DNA from 2 places in the Mesorhizobium sp. M5C.F.Ca.IN.020.29.1.1 genome. Region 2 is predicted to be linked to the other one. Evidence: predicted binding sites of a transcription regulator. Region 2 holds the regulator's gene; the other holds the start of a gene.
The links. Region 2 encodes LexA, which represses DNA repair genes until DNA is damaged. Its sites were predicted from a motif close to TGTTCNNNNTGTGTTCNG; they were not measured.
Positions count from the first base shown of each region.

Region 1: EOA85_RS06295 (ribonuclease) is a predicted target of LexA. The motif match lies at 1,734-1,751, and genes of this name have one in related genera.

Region 1 covers NZ_RZSW01000044.1:13,729-17,141, reverse strand. Annotated here, with positions in the region: gene EOA85_RS06305 (CaiB/BaiF CoA-transferase family protein) at 1-627, opposite strand, end outside; gene EOA85_RS06300 (alpha/beta hydrolase) at 662-1,660, opposite strand; gene EOA85_RS06295 (ribonuclease) at 1,862-2,887, shown strand; partial or broken gene EOA85_RS06290 (GGDEF domain-containing protein) at 2,909-3,413, opposite strand, start outside.
Region 2 covers NZ_RZSW01000414.1:2,136-5,548, reverse strand. Annotated here, with positions in the region: partial or broken gene glp (gephyrin-like molybdotransferase Glp) at 1-845, shown strand, start outside; gene lexA (transcriptional repressor LexA) at 950-1,687, shown strand; gene EOA85_RS25765 (ComEC/Rec2 family competence protein) at 1,681-3,413, opposite strand, start outside.

The sequences.
Region 1 (3,413 bases), on a different contig from region 2:
GTCGTAGAGCGCCATGTCGATATGCTGGCCTTCGCCGGTCTTCTCGGCATGGCGAAGTGCGGCCTGGATGGCAATCACCGAATACAAGCCGGTGAAAATGTCGGAGACGGCGACACCGGCCTTTTGCGGCTCGCGGCCGGCCTCGCCGGTGATCGACATCATGCCGCCCATGCCCTGGATGATGAAGTCATAGCCGGCGCGCGGCGCATAGGGCCCGTCCTGGCCGAAGCCGGTGATCGAGCAATAGATCAGCCGCGGGTTTATTTCCCTGAGGCTGTCATAGTCGAGGCCGTATTTCTTCAGGCCGCCGACCTTGAAGTTTTCGATCAGAACGTCCGATGTGGCGACCAGCCGGCGCACTGTCTCGGCGCCCTCGGGCGTCGAGAAATCGATGGCGATGGAGCGCTTGCCGCGATTGCAGGAATGATAGTAGGCGGCCGAGAGGTTTTCGCCGTCATGGCTCATGACGAAGGGCGGACCCCATTTGCGGGTGTCGTCGCCGCCATCCGGGCTCTCGACCTTGATGACGTCGGCGCCGAGATCGGCAAGCATCTGCCCCGCCCACGGTCCGGCCAGGATGCGGGCGAGTTCGATTACGCGGACACCTTTCAGCGGAGGCTCAGTCATGGATCACCGTGATTGATCGGAAACGCAGCCTGTATCAATCCCGCGTGATGCTGTCACGGTTCTTGCAATGGGCCAAACCCGATCTTGTTGATGTCGAGCATGGTTGTTTCAGCACGCTGTCGGCCCATAAGGCGAAATCGTCCATGATTTTATCTCGATTCACCTCGTTCAGACTTTCGTGGCGGGTCTCGGCGTAAACCTTTGAAACGAGATTCGAAAAACCTATCCTGTGCAGGCGGCCAGCGAGATGGCTGACAGCCCTGCCGCCGTCGGTGGCGGGGTCCTTTTCGCCGCCGACCAGGCAGATCGGCAGGGTCTTGCGGACACCGGAAAAATTAGTGTCGTCGGCACCGTCGAAGACGAACCCGAACAGGTCGCGCCACATCGACACGGAGGCATCCCAACCGCATAGCGGATCGGCGATATACTTGTCGACTTCGGCTGCGTCGCGCGACAGCCAGTCGAACGGCGTGCGGTGATCGGGGACGGCTTTGCCCCAGGCCTGGAAGGTCAGTCGCGGCAGCATACGCGACGGCATGTCGGAGCCGAGCCGGAATTTTTCCCAGGCCAGGATGATTTGCACGGCACGGCTGGCGAGCCCGGCGGAAAAATTAGCGTTCCAGATGGCGGCGGCGTGCAGGCGGCTCGAATGATGAAGGATGAAATTCAGCGCGACAAGGCCGCCCATGGAATGGCCGAAGACGATGACGGGCAGGCCGGGGTGGTCGCCGGCGATCAGGTCGTGCACAGCGGCGACATCGGCAACGACCTTGGCGCCGCCGTGTTTTTGAGCAAACCTGCCGAGTGGGGCATCGGGCGCCTTGGTTGCGCCATGGCCGCGATGATCATGGGCGTAGACATGGAAGCCGCGCTCACCCAGAAAGGTAGCGAAGCGGACATAGCGCGCGGCGTGTTCGGCCAGCCCGTGATTAATCTGGACGACCGCGCGCGCGCCGCCCTCGGCACGTTTCACATAAAGGTTGAGCTCGGCGCCGGTCGGCGATCGGAGCACGCGCTGCTGGCTGAATGACATTGTCGCTTCGTCTCCAACGCGTCTTTCACGCCTGCGGACGTTTGTGTGCGCCGACGCCGGTTTTGCGTCAATCCGTTGGCCTTGTTTTCCGCAGTGCTGTTCTTGCGTCGCAACGCGGGTATCGCAATTCTGACATGGAGAATTTGATACCAAGAGAGGGCGGCAGTCTGTTGCCGCAGCATTTTTCACCGGGGTATTTTCATGCATACGCGGACAGGTCTGGTTTTCGAATTTGCGCTTGTCGCCGCGTTGCTAACGGGTACTGCTCGGGCCGAGGTGAAGATGAGCGGCTCCTTCGTGGCCGACGCCACCTGTCCAGCGACACAGGCCATCATGAACGGCAAGAATCCCGGCAACATCTCGACCGATGCGGGACAGAGCTATGAGCTGCTGGCTGGCAACAAGGATGCTCCCACGCACTATCTGATCCGAGTGCCGGGCGCCGACCCCGAGCGCCGCTGGGTGAGGATCGACTGCGGCCATGTTTCGGGTGGCAGCGCATCCACGGAACCGGCAGCACCCGCGCCGGTCGACCGGGAGAAGTCCGCTGCGCCGATCTCGGGAAGGCCCGAATATGTCCTCGCGCTGAGCTGGCAGCCGGCGTTTTGCGAAACCAAGCCCAGCAAGACCGAATGCAAGGCGCAGACGGCGGCCGGTTTCGAAGCGAGGCATTTCACCTTGCATGGGCTGTGGCCGCAGCCGAACGGAAATTTCTATTGCGAGGTGGCAGCGGCCGACAGGGCGAACGACAATCCGGCGCACTGGCGGGACCTGCCGCCGGTCGAGCTCGAGCCGAACACGCGGTCGGAGCTCGATCAGGTAATGCCAGGCACCGCATCTGATCTCGACAGGCATGAGTGGATCAAGCATGGCACCTGTTACGGCAAGAGCCAGCAGGAGTATTTTTCCGATGCGCTGAACCTGACGCGCGCGGTGAATGCTTCACCGGTGCGTGATCTTTTCACACAAAACGTTGGCCGGGATCTGACCTCCGACCAGATCCGCAGCGCCTTCGATAGTGCTTTCGGTCCCGGCGCGGGCGCGCGGGTTCGCGTCTCCTGTCTGAACGACCATTCGAGCGGCAGGCGGCTGATCGGCGAACTGACGCTCGGCCTGGCCGGCCCGATCGGTCCAAACCCTTCGCTCAGTGAGCTGTTGCTGGCATCGGTGCCGACGAACAATGCCGGCTGTCCGAAAGGCACCGTCGATCCGATCGAGTTCCAGTGACACGCCGAGCCGGTCTGGATGCTATGCGCCGATGCCGCGTCCTGATCTGGTCCACGCGGTGAGGCTGTCAGCCTCGTGGCCGCCCGGTTCGCCGACGACGCGTTCGCGTCCGGTCGATTTGGCTTTGTAGAGGCGCTGATCGGCCAGCGCAAAAACATCGGCAAGGCAGCGGGTCGTCTCGCTGACAGTGGAGATGCCGGCGCTGACGGTGATGTCGAACCGGCTCGTGCTTGCGGATGCCTTGACCGCGTGCCTGATGCTTTCGCCAAGCAGCCTGGCGACCGAATGCGAACGTGAGCAGAGGATGGCGAATTCCTCGCCGCCAATTCTGAACACCTGATCCTCTGGACCGACAATCTCGCCAAGCAGGGCGGCGACGGATTTCAGCACCTTGTCGCCCTCGGCGCGGCCGAAGCGGTCGTTGATCGATTTGAAGTGGTCGACATCGATGACCAAGAGGCTGAGCGGCTTGGCCGTCCGCAGGCTGGCCGCAACAGCGGCTTCGCCGTCGCTGTCGAAGCGTCCT
Region 2 (3,413 bases):
TCGAAGTGACCGCGTCGACGGTTGAAGGCCGCAACATCCGCCGCCTCGGGCTCGATTTCTCGAAGGGCGACGTCCTGCTGGAGAGAGGCCGCCCGCTTGATCCGGCGGCATTGTCGCTGGCGGCATCGGCCAACCACCCGCAGGTCAGCGTGGTGAAACGGCCGCTGATCGCCATCATCGCCACCGGCGACGAATTGCTGCCGCCGGGCAGCGACCTTGGCCCCGACCAGATCATCTCGTCCAATGCCTATGGCGTCGCCGCCGCGGCCCGCTCGGTCGGCGCCAGCGCGCTCGATCTCGGCATCGCCCCCGACCGCAAGGAGGCGATCGCCACGCTGGTGAAACAAGCGGTCGACGCAGGCGCCGATGTCATTGTCACGCTGGGCGGCGCCTCGGTCGGCGACCATGACCTGGTCCATGACGTGCTGACCGGTGAAGGCATGACGCTCGATTTCTGGAAAATCGCCATGCGGCCCGGCAAGCCGTTGATGTTCGGGCGGCTGGGCGACATCCGCTGCATCGGCCTGCCTGGCAATCCGGTGGCGAGCCTGGTCTGCACGCAGCTCTTTCTGAAGCCGCTGCTTGCGCGGCTCGGCGGCCGCGCCTTCCGGCAGGACATTCGTCAGGCGCGGCTCGGCGCCGCCATGCCGGCCAACGATCTCAGGCAGGATTATGTACGCGCGGTGGTGAAGGAAGAAGCCGGCACGCCACTGGCGACCCCGTTCGGCGTCCAGGATTCCTCGATGCTCAAAATGCTGGCCGACGCCAACGGGCTGATCGTGCGCGAGCCATTCGCTCCCCCAGCCGCGACGGGCGCCGCGTGCAGCGTACTGATGCTACGCTGAACAAAACGTCAACACATTCATTAAACTTTAAACGGTTGCGGAACACAACTGGAACAGATAGTGTTTGTTCTGGGTTTGTTTTTCTGATTCTGTTGGGGGTCACGATGCTGACACGCAAACAACATGAACTGCTGATGTTCATCCACGAGCGGCTGAAGGAAAGCGGCATTCCGCCCTCGTTCGACGAGATGAAGGAAGCGCTCGACCTCGCCTCGAAGTCGGGGATCCATCGGCTGATCACGGCGCTGGAGGAGCGCGGTTTTATTCGCCGCCTGCCCAACCGGGCCCGCGCGCTGGAGGTGCTGCGCCTGCCCGATTCGATCGCGCCCGGCCTCAATGCGGCGCGCAAATTCTCGCCAAGCGTCATTCAGGGCAGCCTTGGGCAGGGCAGCCTCGGACGACAGATCAAACCGGCGCCTTCGCGCCTGCCCGCGGCCGGCAATGACGACGACGTCGTTGCCACCATCTCCATACCGGTGATGGGCCGCATCGCTGCCGGTGTGCCGATCGACGCCATCCAGCACCAGACGCATTCGATCTCGGTACCACCGGACATGATCACCGGCGGCACGCACTACGCGCTGGAGGTCAAGGGTGATTCGATGATTGAGGCCGGCATTTTCGACGGCGACACGGTCATCATCCGCAACGCCGACACCGCCCAGCCTGGCGAGATCATCGTTGCGTTGGTCGACGAGGAGGAAGCGACGCTGAAGCGGTTCCGCCGCAAGGGCGCCTCGATTGCACTGGAAGCCGCCAATCCGGCCTATGAGACGCGCATCTTCGGGCCGGACCGGGTCAAGGTGCAAGGCAAGCTCGTCGGACTGATCCGGCGTTACTGAGCGGCAGGCTTCTTGGGTTTCTCGGCCCTGCGGTATGGCGGCAAGCCCCTCGCCTCGCGCGAAAATCTCCGCTGCTCGTGCCAGGGCCTATATGGCTGTCTGACGGCAAAACGGATTTCTGCGCGCGTCGTCGCTGATAGCGGATCGAAGAAGACGGCGGCACTGCCCACGCGAGCGAGCTGCCGTTTGGTGACGACGAGAACCAGCGGATTGCGGCAGGGATTATAATAGGCTGTGGCATCGTCGATGACGATCAAATCGGCAAAGGCACAGGCTGGCCGTGCGGTTTTGCGGTCGTCGGCGAGTGCGATGATCGCGCCGGACGGGTGCCGGGCGAGGCACAGGCCGGCAGTGCAGTAGAAGGGCGCTCCAGGCGGCAGGTCGGCCGGGTCGGCGATGTCGAACCGCACGTCTCCTTTTTCGAATGTCTCCGGCTCGACAATGGTCGCTGAAACCAGCGCATGTTTCCAGTTGTCGGTGGTGAATTCGTTCGAACGCACCCGGTTGACGGCAAGTTCGCCGCCGCCGATCGGCAGCGCCACCAGATGCGCATCTTCCGAAATCAGCACATCGGGGGCGCGCGTGTCGGAAATCGTCAGCAGGCCGGCGAGCGCAAAGGGAAGTGCCGCAAGCCGCAACCATGTCGTCGCCATCGTAGCGATGACCAGGGCGACCGTCACCAGCAGAACCGACTGCAACGAGATCAGCCCGACTGCATCGACCGGCGACCGCTCGGAAATCCATCCCGATATTGCGATCATGGCCGTCAGTCCCTTGCCCATCATGTAGAGGAAAGGTCCGTCGAAGCCGAAAGGCATTGCCAGAGCGCTGAGGACGGCCAGGAACATGACGACCGTGACGATTGGCATGACCGCCAGATTGGCGAACAGGCTAAGCGGCGATACGCGCTGGAAGTGCCAGATGGCGAAGAGCGCGGTGGCGCTGCCGGCAATGATGGAGGTCATTGCGATGGTACCTGTCCCAGCGGCGAGTTTTCGCGTGACGAAAGCGACCGGCGACCGTCGCTGTGGCGGCGCCGTGGCCCTGTCGGCACGATAGTCGGACCAGCCGGCATAGGCGCCCACGAGAGCAGCAGTCGCGGCGAAGGACATCTGGAAGCTTGGGCCGACCACCTCGTGCGGCGACACGACGATGACGGCGATGGCAGAAATCGTCAGATTGCGCATGGTAAGTGCCGCTCGGTCGAACAGCACGGCGACAAGCATTACCGCCAGCATGATGAAGCTGCGTTCAGCCGCGACCACGATACCGGAAAAAATGAGATAGGCAGCGATGGAAAGGAGTGCGGCAGCAGCCGCATATTTCTTGACCGGCCGGCGTGACGAAAAATCGGGAAACAGCGCAAAGGCGCCGCGCAGCAATCCCATAATCGTGCCGGCGACAAGCGCCATGTGCAGGCCGGAAATCGAGATGATGTGGTAGATGCCGGTGCGCCGCATCGATTCGTTTATCTCTTCGGGAATGCCGGCACGCACGCCGATGATCAGTGCGGCGGCAATCTCCCCCTCGGCGCCACCAATGCTGTCCCTGATATGGTCGGCAATGTTTTCGCGCGCCTTTTCGATCGAGGAAGAAAGGCGCGCGGCGAACGGCACATCCTCGGAAACGACGATCTTCGGATCGCCGAGGAAAAAGCCACTGGCACCGATACCGGCGAAATAGCTGTCAAAGGAGAAGTCATAACTGTCCGGCCTAACCGGGCCAG